Regions from separate parts of the Pseudomonas alkylphenolica genome, predicted to be linked through region 1. Evidence: predicted binding sites of a transcription regulator. Region 1 holds the regulator's gene; the other holds the start of a gene.
What was found. Region 1 encodes FliA, which starts transcription of late flagellar genes. Its sites were predicted from a motif close to CTAAAGTTTNNNNNNNNNNNGCCGNTAA; they were not measured.
Positions count from the first base shown of each region.

Region 1 (7,591 bases):
GGCTTTCTGTTTTCGGGCAGTCTGTTGCAACCCAAGTTCAGTCGAATGAACCCGCTGGCCGGGATCAAGCGGATGTTTTCGGTCAACGCTTTGTCCGAGTTGCTCAAGGCGCTGGCCAAGTTCTTCATGATTCTGATCGTTGCGCTGGTGGTGTTGTCGGCGGACCGTGACGATCTGCTGGCGATCGCCAACGAGCCCTTGGATCAGGCGGTTATCCACTGCGTTCAGGTGGTGGGCTGGAGTGCGCTGTGGATGGCTGCCGGTTTGCTGTTGATCGCAGCGGCGGACGTGCCGCTCCAGCTCTGGCAGACGCACAAAAAGATGCTGATGACCAAGCAAGAGGTGCGTGACGAGTACAAGGACAGCGAAGGCAAGCCGGAGGTCAAACAGCGTATTCGCCAGCTCCAGCGCGAAGCGTCGCAGCGGCGGATGATGGCGGCGATCCCCGAAGCGGACGTCATCATTACCAACCCGACCCACTATGCCGTGGCGCTCAAGTACGACCCGGAGAAGGGCGCTGCGCCTTTGCTGCTGGCCAAGGGTGCCGACTTCATTGCCTTGAAGATTCGTGAAATTGCCAATGAGCACAAGATCCAGGTGCTTGAGTCCCCGGCGTTGGCGCGTTCGATTTATTACTCAACGGAGCTTGAGGAAGAGATTCCTGCCGGGCTGTACCTGGCCGTGGCCCAGGTGCTGGCCTATGTCTTCCAGATCCGCCAATACCGGGCAGGCAAGGGCAAGCCGCCGGAGCCGCTCAAGGACCTGCCGATTCCGCCGGACCTACAGCACGATTAAGGCTCGGTGGGAGCGGGCTTGCCCCGCGATGCGATATGGCTGACAGATCGCAATCGCGGGGCAAGCCCGCTCCCACAGTAAGCCCGCCTCCACACAAAAACGCCGCATTCCTCAAAGTTGGAAAGCTTCTTGCAAAGGCAGCGCAGCGCGCGTCAGAAACGCGTCAAAGTTTTGCTTGAGCTAGACGAGGAATACCGGTGGATCGCTCTCAGTTAATCAGCAATGCCCGTAACAACCTGGCCGGGTTAGGCCGGGGGAATCTGGGTGTGCCGCTGTTGCTGCTGGTGATGCTGGCAATGATGATGTTGCCGATCCCGCCGTTTTTGCTCGACGTGTTCTTCACCTTCAACATCGCGCTGTCGATCGTGGTCCTGCTGGTCTGCGTCTACGCCCTGCGCCCCCTCGATTTCGCTGCGTTTCCAACCATCCTGCTGGTGGCAACCTTGCTGCGCCTGGCGCTGAACGTGGCCTCTACGCGGGTGGTCATGCTTCATGGTCAAGATGGTCATGCTGCCGCCGGTAAAGTGATCCAGGCCTTCGGTGAGGTGGTGATCGGCGGCAACTACGTGGTCGGTATCGTGGTGTTCGCGATCCTGATGATCATCAACTTCGTGGTGGTGACCAAGGGTGCCGGGCGTATTTCCGAGGTGAGCGCACGTTTCACCCTCGATGCAATGCCGGGCAAGCAGATGGCCATCGACGCCGACCTCAACGCCGGTCTGATCGATCAGGCCCAGGCCAAGGCGCGACGCTCTGAAGTGGCTCAGGAGGCCGAGTTCTACGGTTCGATGGACGGTGCCAGCAAGTTCGTTCGCGGTGACGCCATCGCCGGTCTGCTGATCCTCTTCATCAACCTGATCGGCGGCATGCTGGTCGGTATGTTCCAGCACGGCATGACCTTCGGCGATGCCGGTAGAGTCTATGCCTTGCTGACCATCGGTGACGGTTTGGTGGCGCAATTGCCATCACTGCTGTTGTCCACCGCTGCAGCCATCATGGTGACCCGTGCCTCCGGTTCCGAAGACATGGGTAACCAGATCAACCGGCAGATGTTCACTTCGCCCAAGGCGCTGGGGGTATCGGCGGGGATCATGATCGTCATGGGCCTGGTGCCGGGCATGCCGCACTTCGCCTTCCTGAGCCTGGGCCTGGTGGCCGCTGGCGGTGCCTATTGGCTGTGGCGCAAGCAGAACCTGGCCAAGGTCAAAGCCCAGGAGGAAGTTCAGCGCCAGCAGGACCTGTTGCCCTCGCCGCAGCGCGCTATGGAAACCAAGGAGCTGGGCTGGGACGATGTCACGCCGATCGACATGATCGGCCTGGAGGTCGGCTATCGGCTGATTCCCCTGGTCGACCGCAATCAGGGTGGACAACTGCTGGCGCGGATCAAGGGAGTGCGCAAGAAGCTCTCCCAGGACCTGGGTTTTCTCATGCCCACGGTGCATATCCGCGACAACCTCGACCTGGCGCCCAGCGCCTATCGCCTGACCCTGATGGGGGTGATCCTGGCCGAGGCCGAGATCTATCCCGATCGCGAGCTGGCCATCAACCCCGGACAGGTCTTTGGCACCCTCAACGGTATTGCCGCCCGCGACCCGGCGTTCGGGCTGGAAGCGGTGTGGATCGATGTCAATCAGCGCAGTCAGGCGCAATCGCTGGGTTACACCGTGGTGGATGCCAGTACCGTGGTTGCGACCCACCTGAACCAGATTCTGCACAAGCACTGCCACGAACTGATTGGCCACGAGGAAGTCCAACAACTGCTGCAGGTGTTGGCCAAGGCCTCGCCCAAGCTTGCCGAAGAGTTGGTGCCGGGTGTCATTTCGTTGTCGGGGCTGCTCAAGGTCCTGCAGGCGTTGCTCGCCGAGCAGGTGCCGGTGCGTGATATCCGCAGCATTGCCGAGGCGATCGCCAACAATGCGGTCAAGAGTCAAGATACCGCCGCGCTGGTGGCGGTGGTGCGCGTCGGATTGTGTCGCGCTATCGTGCAAAGCATTGTCGGCGTTGAGTCCGAGCTGCCTGTGATCACCCTTGAGCCAAGGTTGGAACAGATTTTGCTCAATAGTCTGCAAAGGGCCGGGCAAGGTCAGGAAGACGGTGTTCTTCTTGAACCGAGCATGGCCGAAAAGCTTCAGCGTTCGTTGATCGAGGCTGCCCAGCGTCAAGAGATGCAAGGGCAACCGGCGATCCTGCTGGTCGCAGGACCGGTACGGGCGATGCTGTCGCGCTTCGGCCGCCTGGCTGTACCGAATTTGCATGTTTTGGCGTATCAGGAAATACCTGACAACAAGCAAGTTACCATCGTTGCCACAGTAGGCCCCAACGGCTGAGGTAGTGGGTTATGCAAGTTAAGCGTTTTTTCGCCGCCGATATGCGTCAGGCCATGAAGCTGGTTCGAGATGAGCTGGGGGCTGATGCCGCCATCATCGGCAACCGACGGATTGCTGGCGGTGTCGAGCTGACGGCTGCGCTGGACTACAAGCTGTCCGCCCTGGCGCCACGGGTTCCGAATGTCGAGCTCGAAGATGAACTGCGCAAGACCCAGTCGCGCATTGTCACCGCCCAGGCCGAGCTCAGTAGCCGCAGCGAAAGCGAAGACGGCAACCGCCAGCTGTTTGCAGGCTTGCCGCTGACCGCCTCCGAGCCGCTAGTCGAGACGCCTGTGGAAACGCCGGCCGCACCGGTTGCTGCAGCTGCCGCGCCGGTTGACCCGCGCTTGTTCGATGCCATGCGCTCCGAGCTCAGCGGCCTGCGCGAGTTGCTCGAAGTGCAGCTCGGTTCGCTGGCCTGGAGTCAGCTGCAGGGTAACCAGCCGCAGCAGGCCAACCTCTGGCGCCGTCTGCAGCGTATCGGTCTGTCCGGCCCGCTGGCGCATGAGCTGCTGGCGCAGATCGCCGGCATCGAAGAGCCTCGTCATGCCTGGCGCATGCTGCTCGCCCATCTGGCGCGGCGTATCGATGTGCCGGAAGTCGAGCCGATCGAAGAGGGCGGGGTGATCGCCATGGTCGGGCCGGCGGGCATGGGCAAGACCACCACCCTGGCCAAGCTGGCAGCGCGTTATGTGCTCAAGTATGGCGCGCAGAATCTGGCGCTGGTGAGCATGGACAGTTTTCGCATCGGCGCCCAGGAGCAGCTCAAGACCCTGGGGCGCATCCTCAATGTCTCGGTGACCCACGTCGATCCCGGCCAGTCTCTGGCCCAGGCGCTGGAGCCGTTGTTGCGCAAGCGCGTGGTGCTGATCGATACCGCTGGCCTGCAAGCCAGTGATCCGGCCCTGCGCATGCAGCTGGAAACCCTGGCAGGACGTGGTATTGCGTCTAAAAATTATCTGGTGCTGGCGACGACCAGCCAGAAGCAGGTGCTCACTGCCGCCTATCACAGCTACAAGCGCTGCGGGCTGGCAGGGTGCATCCTGACCAAGCTTGATGAAACGGCCTGCCTCGGCGAAGTCCTGAGCCTGGCCATCAGTCACGAATTGCCAGTGGCCTATCTTACTGATGGGCCGCGCATTCCTGACGATCTGCACCTACCGCGTCGGCACCAGCTGGTCAGCCGCGCGGTGAGTGTGCAGATGCAGGACGAGCCCAGCGAAGAGGCAATGGCCGATATGTTCGCTGATCTCTACCACAGCCCCGGCAAGCGTGTTGGCTGAGGTGATTGTGAAGACGTTGCAAAGTATCTGCATTGATGGACTGCCAGGCATTTTTCAGGTGTTGAAAGCGCAGCCGGTCATGTGGCCTCGGTCTAAGCAAGACAAGGTAATGAACAAACATGGGTAGCATGCATCCCGTACAGGTGATCGCCGTGACTGGCGGCAAAGGTGGCGTCGGCAAGACCAATGTGTCGGTGAACCTGTCATTGGCGCTGGCAGAGCTTGGCCGTCGGGTCATGCTGCTGGATGCCGACCTGGGCCTGGCCAATGTCGACGTATTGCTCGGCCTGACGCCCAAGCGCACCCTGGCCGACGTGATCGAGGGCCGCTGCGAGCTGCGCGACGTGCTGCTGCAGGGGCCGGGTGGCGTGCGCATTGTGCCCGCCGCTTCCGGCACGCAGAGCATGGTGCACCTGGCGCCTGCCCAGCATGCAGGTCTGATTCAGGCCTTCAGCGAGATCGGCGACAACCTCGATGTGCTGGTGATCGATACCGCTGCTGGTATTGGTGACTCGGTAGTCAGTTTTGTCCGCGCAGCCCAGGAAGTGCTGCTGGTGGTGTGCGACGAGCCGACCTCGATCACCGATGCCTACGCGCTGATCAAGCTGCTCAACCGCGATTACGGCATGAACCGCTTCCGGGTCCTGGCCAACATGGCGCAAAGCCCGCAGGAAGGGCGCAACCTGTTCGCCAAGTTGACCAAGGTCACTGATCGCTTCCTCGACGTCGCCCTACAATACGTCGGCGCGGTGCCTTACGACGAATGTGTGCGCAAGGCAGTGCAAAAGCAGCGAGCGGTCTATGAAGCCTTTCCGCGTTCCAAGTGCGCGCTGGCATTCAAGGCCATTGCCCAGAAGGTCGACACCTGGCCGCTGCCTGCCAACCCGCGTGGTCACCTGGAGTTTTTTGTCGAGCGCCTGGTGCAGCCGACGAGTGCGGGACCTGTGCTATGAACGCAAGCGGATACCGGATGTACAGCAACGCGTCTCGCGATGGTCAGTACGAGTTGATCGAGCGCTACGCGCCGTTGGTCAAGCGTATTGCCTATCACTTGCTGGCGCGTTTGCCGGCCAGTGTCCAGGTCGAGGATCTGATCCAGGCCGGCATGATCGGCCTGCTCGAAGTCAGCAACAAGTATGACGCGAGCAAGGGTGCCAGTTTCGAGACCTACGCCGGTATCCGTATCCGTGGGGCAATGCTTGACGAAGTACGTAAAGGGGACTGGGCACCGCGCTCGGTCCACCGTAATACCCGCATGGTCAGTGACGCGATTCGTGCAATTGAAGCAAAAACCGGCCGTGACGCTAAAGATCACGAGGTTGCTGCCGAACTTCAATTGAGTCTCGATGATTACTACGGGATTTTGAATGACACCCTGGGCAGCCGCCTGTTCAGTTTCGACGACCTGTTACAGGACGGCGAACATGAAGGCCTGCACGAGGACGGCGCCAGTGCCCAGCTCGAGCCTTCGCGCGATCTGGAAGACGAGCGTTTTCAGGCAGCCCTGGCAGATGCCATTGCCAACCTGCCTGAACGCGAGCGTCTGGTCCTGGCGCTGTACTACGACGAAGAGCTGAACCTCAAGGAAATCGGTGAGGTCCTGGGTGTCAGCGAGTCGCGCGTCAGCCAGTTGCACAGCCAGTGCGCGGCGCGTTTGCGTGGTCGCCTGGGGGAATGGCGGGCGCGTTGAACGCAGGTTCAATGCAGTCGCGAAATGTAGTGCCCGAATTGATTGAATGCGCGTTCAGCGCTGAGCGCGTTAAAGACTGCTTGGAGGTCTAATTGAACAAAGACATGAAAATCCTCATCGTCGACGACTTTTCGACGATGCGGCGGATCATCAAGAACCTGCTGCGTGACCTGGGCTTCACCAATACCCAGGAAGCCGATGACGGCAACACGGCGCTGCCGATGCTCGAAAGCGGTCATTTCGATTTTCTCGTGACCGACTGGAACATGCCGGGCATGTCCGGTATCGACCTGCTGCGCAAAGTGCGTGCCGACGAGCGCCTCAAGCACCTGCCGGTGCTGATGGTGACTGCTGAAGCCAAGCGCGAGCAGATCATCGAAGCGGCCCAGGCCGGCGTCAACGGCTATGTGGTCAAGCCGTTCACTGCCCAGGTGCTGAAAGAAAAGATCGAGAAGATCTTCGAGCGCGTCAACAGCTAAGACACGCCACGGGGGCGCTATGGAGCAAACACATTCATCGTTGGACGGCTTCGAGTCGACACTGAAGAAGCATGCCCACGAACTGGTCGACAGTCTCGAGCGGGGCAAATTCGGCGACGCGGTGCAACTGATCCATCAGCTGAACCAGACCCGTGACCGTGGCCTGTACCAGGAAGTCGGCAAGCTTACGCGTGAGCTGCACAGTGCGATCGTCAGTTTCCAGATCGATCCGCAAATGCCGCAGGCCGAGGAAGTCTCGCAGATCACCGATGCGACCGAGCGCCTGTCCTATGTGGTCAAGCTGACCGAGGGCGCGGCGAACCGGACCATGGATCTGGTCGAGGAGAGCACTCCGGTCCTCCACGAGCTGAGTGACGAAGCCCGCGATCTGCGCGCCGACTGGCAGCGCTTCTTGCGCCGCGAAGTGGCTGCGCCGGAGTTTCGCGAGCTGATGCACCGCGTCGACCGCTTCCTGGAGCGTAGTGAGGAAGGCAGCCGCAAGGTCGCCGGCCACCTCAACGACATTCTCCTGGCTCAGGACTATCAGGACCTGACCGGTCAGGTGATCAAACGTGTCACGGCACTGGTCACCGAAGTAGAAAGCAATCTGCTCAAGCTCGTGCTGATGGCCAGTCAAGTCGACCGCTTTGCCGGTATCGAACATGACCACCAGCAGCTGCGCGCTGAAAAAGATCAAGAAAAACATCCGACTCGGGGTGAAGGTCCACAGATTCATGCCGATAAACGTGAAGACGTTGTGTCCGGTCAGGACGATGTCGACGATCTGCTGTCCAGTCTGGGTTTTTAGGGAGCACGTTTAATGAGCTTCGGCGCCGATGAAGAAATCCTTCAGGATTTTCTGGTAGAAGCCGGCGAGATTCTTGAGCAACTGTCCGAGCAACTGGTCGAGCTGGAAAGCCGTCCGGATGATGCCGATCTGCTCAATGCGATCTTTCGCGGTTTTCACACTGTAAAAGG
Region 1 is NZ_CP009048.1:4,097,584-4,105,174, reverse strand. It holds gene flhB (flagellar biosynthesis protein FlhB) at 1-795, shown strand, start outside; gene flhA (flagellar biosynthesis protein FlhA) at 993-3,122, shown strand; gene flhF (flagellar biosynthesis GTPase FlhF) at 3,134-4,444, shown strand; gene fleN (flagellar synthesis regulator FleN) at 4,564-5,397, shown strand; gene fliA (RNA polymerase sigma factor FliA) at 5,394-6,134, shown strand; gene PSAKL28_RS18750 (chemotaxis response regulator CheY) at 6,239-6,613, shown strand; gene PSAKL28_RS18745 (protein phosphatase CheZ) at 6,633-7,421, shown strand; gene PSAKL28_RS18740 (chemotaxis protein CheA) at 7,434-7,591, shown strand, end outside.

Region 2 (7,591 bases), 160 kb from region 1:
GGAGCAATTGCCGGCCTTCGAGGCCGAGATGGACGCGGCCAAGGTCGATTGGCAATTGATCAGCTACGGTGGCGCGGTGCACTCGTTCACTGATACCGCAGCGAACATGCCGGGCAAGATGAAGTACGACGCCAAAACCTCCAAGCGCGCGTTCCGGGCGATGTATAACTTGCTGGATGATGTGTTCAAAGTCTGACAGCTTCGCGGGACAAGCCCGCTCCCACCGGGATAGCGAAAACTCTGTGGGAGCGGGCTTGCCCCGCGATCAATTTCAAGGCAACTCGATCCGCTCGCTTTCCCCCGGCACCGTCGGCCAATCACCAGCCGCCCAGCGCGCCCGGGCCTGCTCGATCAGCGCCGGATCACTGGCCACGAAGTTCCAGTTCATCCGCCGTGGCCCGTCCAGGGCTGCGCCGCCGAACAGCACCAGGCGGCTCTCACTGTCAGCATACAAACTCATTTCCTCGCCTTCGGGTAATACCACCAGGCTGTGGGGCTCGACGGTTTCGTCGTTGAGGCTCACTTCACCGTCCATTACATACAGTGCGCGCTCGGCATGCTCATTGGGGATGGTCAGGGTAGTCGCAGCCTGCATCTGCACCAGGGCATAGAGGGTCGGCGACAGCACCGGCACCGGAGACATCAGGCAGAAGCCGCTACCGGCAATCATACGGATGTTCACGCCCAGACTATCGCTGACCGGCAGGGTTGCAGCCGGGTGGTGGCTGTAATGTCCGGGCCCCTGTTCCTTGTCTTTGGGAGACGCCAGCCAGACTTGCAGGCCATGCAGGCGTGAACCCTTTTCCAGCAGGTCTGCCGGCGTGCGCTCGACATGGGCAATGGCGCTACCCGCGGTCATCCAGCTGACGTCCCCGGCCTTGACCCGTTGATCCGAGCCAAGGCTGTCCTTGTGCAGGATCTCGCCTTCGAACAGGTAGGTGAGGGTAGAAAGGCCGATATGTGGATGTTGGCGAATGTTCACGCCATTGCCGGCGGTGTAATCGGTTTCGAGCATGTGATCGAAGAACACGAACGGTCCGACACTGCGACATTGTGCCGACGGCAGGGGGCGCAGGATCGGTTGGCCTTCGACGGATTCGGCGCGAGGGCGGATGACCAGGGGATGGCTCACGGTGGGCTCCAGGCCGGGGATGATGAGCTTGAGCATAACCTGTTACAGGCAGCGTCTGAACTGCACTGCGGCTTGACCGGTCTACCCTGTCTGAATCGCCAACAAGGAATACACAATGTTTGCCAGAAGTCTGGGCTGGATCGTGTTGCTGGGGTTGACCCTGCAAAGCGTGCAGGCGCGGGAGTACCGCTACAGCGATGCACACCTGCACTACGTAGACTTCTTTCAGGAAAGCGAAGGCATGGATGCATTGCTCGAGGCCATGGACCAGGCGCGTATCGATCAGTCGATGATCTCCGGTGTGGCGGTGGCGAAAAAATGGCACGAGGATGAACCCAAACGCCCGCGCTATTACGCCGGTGACGATGCCGATGCCTATTGGTACAGCGCCACCGATATCTACGTCGCCGCTGCATTGGAAAAACTCGAACCCAGGCAGCGTCAGCGCTTTCATCCGTTCCTGACCGGCTTCAACCCGGTGGACAAGAATGCAGTGGCGCATATCGAGCGGATGCTCGACCTGTACCCCGGGCTCTGGCAGGGCATTGGTGAAGTCTTTACCCGGCATGACGATCTGACGGCGCTGACCAGCGGCGATACGCCACGGGCCAACAACGAAGCCATGACCCGTATCTATCATCTGGCGGCCGAGCAGGACCTGCCGGTGTTGATCCATTCCAACATCACCTCCAAGCGTGAGCGCAATCCACTGTACCTGGCCGAAATCGAAGAGCCGTTGCGCAATCATCCGCACACCCGCTTCATCTGGGCGCATGCCGGCAGCAGCATGGAAATCCACCGTCACCAGACCCGGCTGGATTTCCTCCTGCCGACCCTGTCGCGTCTGCTCGAGTCCTATCCCAACGTGTACATCGATCTGTCCTGGAGCGTCCTGCAGCCTTATCTGCTGGACGAGCAGGGCAAACCCAGGGCTGAGTGGCTGGCGCTGGTCAAACGCTTCCCGGAGCGCTTCATGCTCGGCTCTGACGTGGTCGGACGGTTCGACAGCCTGGGTGAGCAGTTGCACGGCTTCGACCCTTTCCTCGATGCCTTGCCAGCGGATGTGGCGCAGAAGGTTGCGCGGGACAATTTTCTCGCGGTATTGCCGAAACAACGCTAGGGACGCCGCTGTCGGATGTGCAGTTGTCATCAGTCTGTCATGCCAGCGTCATAGCCTGCCGCCATCAATCCTGATGGAGTGCATCATGTTTTTCAGTCGTTTCAGTGCGGTGTGCGGGCTTTTGCTGGTCAGTGGCCTGGCCGGTGCAGAGGTCCGGGTCGAAGGCCCGATTGAATATGGCCTGTTTGAAACCCGTCACCAGAATTTTCAGCCCGGTGAGCGGGTGCTGACCCAGAGCAACCAGACTATCCAGTCCACCGACCAGATTCCGGCGCGCCTGGGCAGCAAGTTTGGCATGCGTTACCGTCTGGAAGGCAAAGTGGCGGACGACACGCCGCTGACCCTGTTGTACTTCACCCCTGGGGTGCGCACGCCGGATGGCAAACGCCACGACAAATTCGAAGTGGTGCAGAAGCTGGTGCCTGGGGCGGCCCAGGATGTCATGGCTTACGAGTTCACTGAAAACCACGAAGTAGTGCCGGGGCAATGGCATTTCATGGTCTTTCAGGGTGACCGTCTGCTCGCCGAGCAGCGTTTTACCGTGCGCTGAGCAGAGTGCGCCTGCCGTCGCGATGAGCAGGCATTTTGATATCATGTTTTCGTCTAAGGCAAATCTTCCACGGCCCGATATCGTCTAGAGCAAGGGACAGCTGCATCCTTGTGCAGCGCTTTTGGAGGGAGCCGGAAGATGAACTTGAGAAGCATGAATATCGCGCCCAGGGCGGGCCTGGGCTTCGGTTTGGTGGCCTTGCTGGTGCTTGCCTTGGGGGTTTTCGCCCTAATGCAGATGACCAGCATGCGCCAGCAGTCCGAGCAGGTCGACAGCAACTGGTTGCCCAGTGTCGTCGCAGTGGGGCAGATGACCCAGGACACTCTGCGCATTCGCGCCCTGACCCTGCGCTTGCTGATCAATCGCGACCCGCAGTCGCTGCAGCAGAACAAGGCGCGCATCGAGGACATCAAGGCCGGCCTGAGCAAGGCGCAACAGCAGTATCAGGCGCTGATTGTCCTGCCGGAAGAGCAATCGCTGTTCGATCGCTATTTGAAGATCGAGCAGCAGTACATGGGGTTGCAGGCTCAGGTGACCCAGTTGTCGCTGCAGGGCCAGGTCGATGCCGCGACCGCCGTGGTCAACGGCGAAATGAACCAGCTGGCCGACCAGCTCACTGCCACGCTCAACGAACTGATTGCGCTCAATAACCTCCACGCCAACAAGGCTACCGACCTGGCCGCAGCCGTGTACAACAACGCTCGGGTCTGGGTGATCGCGCTTTTGCTCGGCGCGTTGCTGATGACCGTTATCCTGGCGCTGACCCTGACCCGCAGTATCGTTCGCCCTTTGGCCCAGTCACTGCAGGTGGCCGAGATAGTGGCAACCGGCGACCTGACCCCGCAGATTGCCGTGCACGGGGCGGACGAACCGGCGCGGCTGTTGGCGGCGCTCAAGCAGATGCAGCAAAGCTTGCGCGAGACCATCGGGAGAATTTCCGATTCCTCCAGTCAGTTGGCCTCGGCCTCCGAGGAGCTCAGCGCCGTGACCGAAGATGCCACGCGCGGCTTGATGCAGCAGAGCCAGGAGATCGAGCAGGCGGCTACGGCGGTCAATCAGATGACCACGGCGGTGGAGGAGGTGGCGAGCAATGCGGTGGCCACCTCCGAAGCATCGCGCGAATCAGACCGCATTGCCCGCCAGGGTCGGGAGCAGGTGCGTCTGACCGTGGTTTCGATCGAGTCGCTGGCGGCAGGCGTGACCTCCAATGCCGAGGAGGTTGGCCAACTGGCGCAACAGGTGCACGGAATAACCAAAGTGCTGGATGTAATCGGTGCCATTGCCGAGCAGACCAACCTGCTGGCCCTCAATGCCGCGATCGAAGCGGCCCGGGCCGGGGATGCCGGGCGTGGTTTTGCCGTGGTGGCGGATGAGGTGCGGGCCTTGGCGCATCGCACGCAACAGTCGACCCGGGAAATCGAGCAGATGATTCATGGTATCCAGCAAGGCACTGAGCGCGCGGTGGAGGGCATGCAGCAGAGCAACGAGCGTGCCCAAAGTACCCTGGAAGGCGCACATGCCGCGGGGGCGGCGCTGGAAGAGATTGCCGCGGCGATCAGCCTGATCAACGAGCGCAATCTGGTGATCGCCAGCGCATCCGAGCAGCAGGCACAAGTGGCGCGCGAGGTGGATCGCAACCTGACCAATATCCGCGATCTGGCGTTGCAGACCTCGGCGGGGGCCAATCAGACCAATGCGGCGAGTCAGGCGTTGTCGCAGTTGGCGATTGATTTGAATGGCTTGGTAGGGCGTTTTTCGGTGTGAGTTATCGCGGGGCAAGCCCGCTCCCACAGAGTACGCCAGTGGGAGCGGGCTTGCCCCGCGATACATAAACAAAAACGCCCCGACGAGTCGGGGCGTTTCAGCATAAGGGGCTAGCCCTTACTTGCCTTCCCAGCGCTTGAGCACCAGGGTGGCGTTGGTGCCGCCGAAACCGAAGCTGTTGCTCATCACGGTGTCGATCTTGGCATTTTCGCGGGTTTCGCGCAGAACCGGCAGGTCAGCCACTTCTGGATCCAGCTCGTCGATGTTGGCGGAACCGGCAATGAAGTTGCCTTCCATCATCAGCATGCAGTAGATCGCTTCATGAACGCCGGCGGCGCCCAGGGAGTGACCGGACAGGCTCTTGGTCGAGCTGATGGCTGGTGCCTTGTCGCCGAACACTTCGCGTACACCCTTCATTTCGGCAACGTCGCCAACCGGCGTCGAGGTGCCGTGGGTGTTCAGGTAGTCGATCGGGGTGTCGACGGTGGACAGCGCCTGCTGCATGCAGCGGATGGCACCTTCGCCGCTTGGGGCAACCATGTCGTAGCCATCGGAGGTCGCGCCGTAGCCGACGATCTCGGCGTAGATTTTCGCGCCGCGGGCCAGAGCGTGCTCCAGTTCCTCGACTACAACCATACCGCCACCACCGGCGATGACGAAACCGTCACGGTCGGCGTCGTAGGCACGGGAGGCCTTTTCCGGGGTGTCGTTGCGCTTGCTGGACAGCGCGCCCATGGCGTCGAACAGGAACGACTGGCTCCAATGCTCTTCTTCACCACCACCGGCGAAGACGATGTCCTGCTTGCCCATCTGGATCTGCTCCATCGCGGTACCGATGCAGTGTGCACTGGTGGCGCAAGCGGAGGCGATGGAGTAGTTCAGGCCCTTGATCTTGAACGGGGTGGCCAGGCACGCCGAAACGGTGCTGCTCATGGTCCGGGTGACGCGGTACGGGCCAACGCGCTTGACGCCTTTTTCGCGCAGGATGTCCAGCGCTTCCATCTGGTTCAGGGTCGAGGCGCCGCCGGAACCTGCGATCAGGCCGGTACGCGGGTTCGACACTTGCTCTTCGGTCAGGCCCGAATCCTTGATCGCGTCGGCCATGGCCAGATAGGCGTAGGCGGCAGCGTGACCAACGAAACGGAAGATCTTGCGGTCGATCAGTTCTTCGAGGTTGAGGTCAATGGAGCCGGAAACCTGGCTACGCAGACCCATTTCGGCATATTCCGGGTTGAATCGGATGCCAGGGCGGCTTGCACGCAGGTTGGCGGAGACGGTCTCTTTGTCATTGCCCAGGCACGAAACGATGCCCAGACCAGTGATAACGACGCGGCGCATGCGGATAACCCTTAGAAGTTGTCAGTGGAGGTGAATACGCCGACCCGAAGGCCTTCGGCGGTGTAGATCTCACGGCCGTCGACGCTGACCGAGCCATCGGCGATGGCCATGTTCAGCTTGCCCTTGAGGACGCGCTTGATATGAATGTTGTAAGTGACTTTCTGAGCGGTCGGCAGGACCTGGCCGAAGAATTTCACTTCGCCCGAACCCAAGGCGCGGCCACGGCCTGGCAGGCCTTGCCAGCCGAGGAAGAAGCCAACCAGCTGCCACATGGCGTCCAGGCCCAGGCAGCCCGGCATTACCGGATCACCTTCGAAATGGCAGGCGAAGAACCACAGGTCTGGATTGATATCCAGCTCGGCGACCAATTCACCTTTGCCGTACTTGCCGCCTTCCTGGCTGATGTGGGTGATACGATCCACCATCAGCATATTCGGGGCGGGCAGTTGCGCGTTACCTGGGCCGAACAGCTCACCGCGACTGCAGCGCAGCAGGTCTTCCCGAGTAAAGGCGTTTTGTTTGGTCATGCGAGCTCCTCAATAATCCCCGTGCGGCAGGGGGGCAAATCTTCCCGGCCGACCCAAAACGCTTGTGCTTGGGGCGGCAGCCTACACATAGACTATTGCGTTGTAGTGAAAGTCACAGCGCACGGGGCAAAGAAGTACACTTGTGCACTGAAATTTTATTTTCAGGCTTTCAAAGCAGCCTGTCCAGTCTATAAGACTGCCGCAATTTCAGATTAATCGCCAGTCGCAGCTGACTGATCGGGCAGCCAACGCTGCAGAATCTGCTGCAGATCAGTCCGTTTGAACGGCTTGGCGAGGTAATCGTTCATGCCGGCGCTCAGGCAGCGTTCGCGATCACCCTGCAAGGCGTTGGCGGTCAGGGCGATGATCGGCATGGCCGCCGCCTGGGGCAGCTGGCGGATGCGCCGGGTGGCTTCATAGCCGTCGATGATCGGCAATCGGCAATCCATCAGGGTTGCGGCAAAGCGCTGACGGGCAACCTGCGACACCGCCTGGGCGCCGTCCACGGCAATCTGCACCTCGTATCCCAGGCTGCGCAGCATGGCTTCGATCACGGTCTGGTTTACCGGATTGTCCTCCACCAGCAGGATTTTCCGGCCAAGACCTGCTTCTTCCTGCTCGCTGTTCTGGCTGGGTAGGCATGGCATCGGCTGCACCGACAGCGTTAGCGGCATTTCCAGGGTAAAGGTCGAGCCCTGGCCCTGGCGGCTTTCGCCGCGCAAGGTGCCGCCCATGCGTTCCGCCAGCGTGCGCGCAATCGACAGGCCCAGGCCGGTGCCGCCGTAACGCCGGGAAATCGAACTGTCGGCCTGCTGGAAGGCGACGAACATGGTTTCCAGGCGCTCGTTGTCGATGCCGATGCCGGTGTCGTGCACCGCGCAGGCGAACCAGATCAGCTGGCGGTCGAGCACCTGCCAGCGGGGTTCGATGCGAACGCTGCCTTGCTCGGTGAATTTCAGCGCATTGCCCACCAGGTTGAGCAGGATCTGGCGAATCCGTGTCGGGTCGCCGATCACCTGCAACTGCTCCATACCGGGTGGCAACAGCAGTTGCAGATTCAGGCCGCGCTGGGCGGCCAGGTGCTGGAAGGATTGCGCACAGCTGCCGATAAGTTCACCGAGGTTGAAATCGATGTGCTCCAGTTCCAGGTGGGTGCGTTC
Region 2 is NZ_CP009048.1:3,934,194-3,941,784, reverse strand. It holds gene PSAKL28_RS18075 (dienelactone hydrolase family protein) at 1-196, shown strand, start outside; gene PSAKL28_RS18070 (pirin family protein) at 272-1,132, opposite strand; gene PSAKL28_RS18065 (amidohydrolase family protein) at 1,248-2,252, shown strand; gene PSAKL28_RS18060 (DUF3859 domain-containing protein) at 2,338-2,802, shown strand; gene PSAKL28_RS18055 (methyl-accepting chemotaxis protein) at 2,941-4,566, shown strand; gene fabB (beta-ketoacyl-ACP synthase I) at 4,684-5,904, opposite strand; gene fabA (3-hydroxyacyl-[acyl-carrier-protein] dehydratase FabA) at 5,916-6,431, opposite strand; gene PSAKL28_RS18040 (ATP-binding protein) at 6,644-7,591, opposite strand, start outside.
Region 2: PSAKL28_RS18055 (methyl-accepting chemotaxis protein) is a predicted target of FliA. The motif match lies at 2,856-2,883, and genes of this name have one in related genera.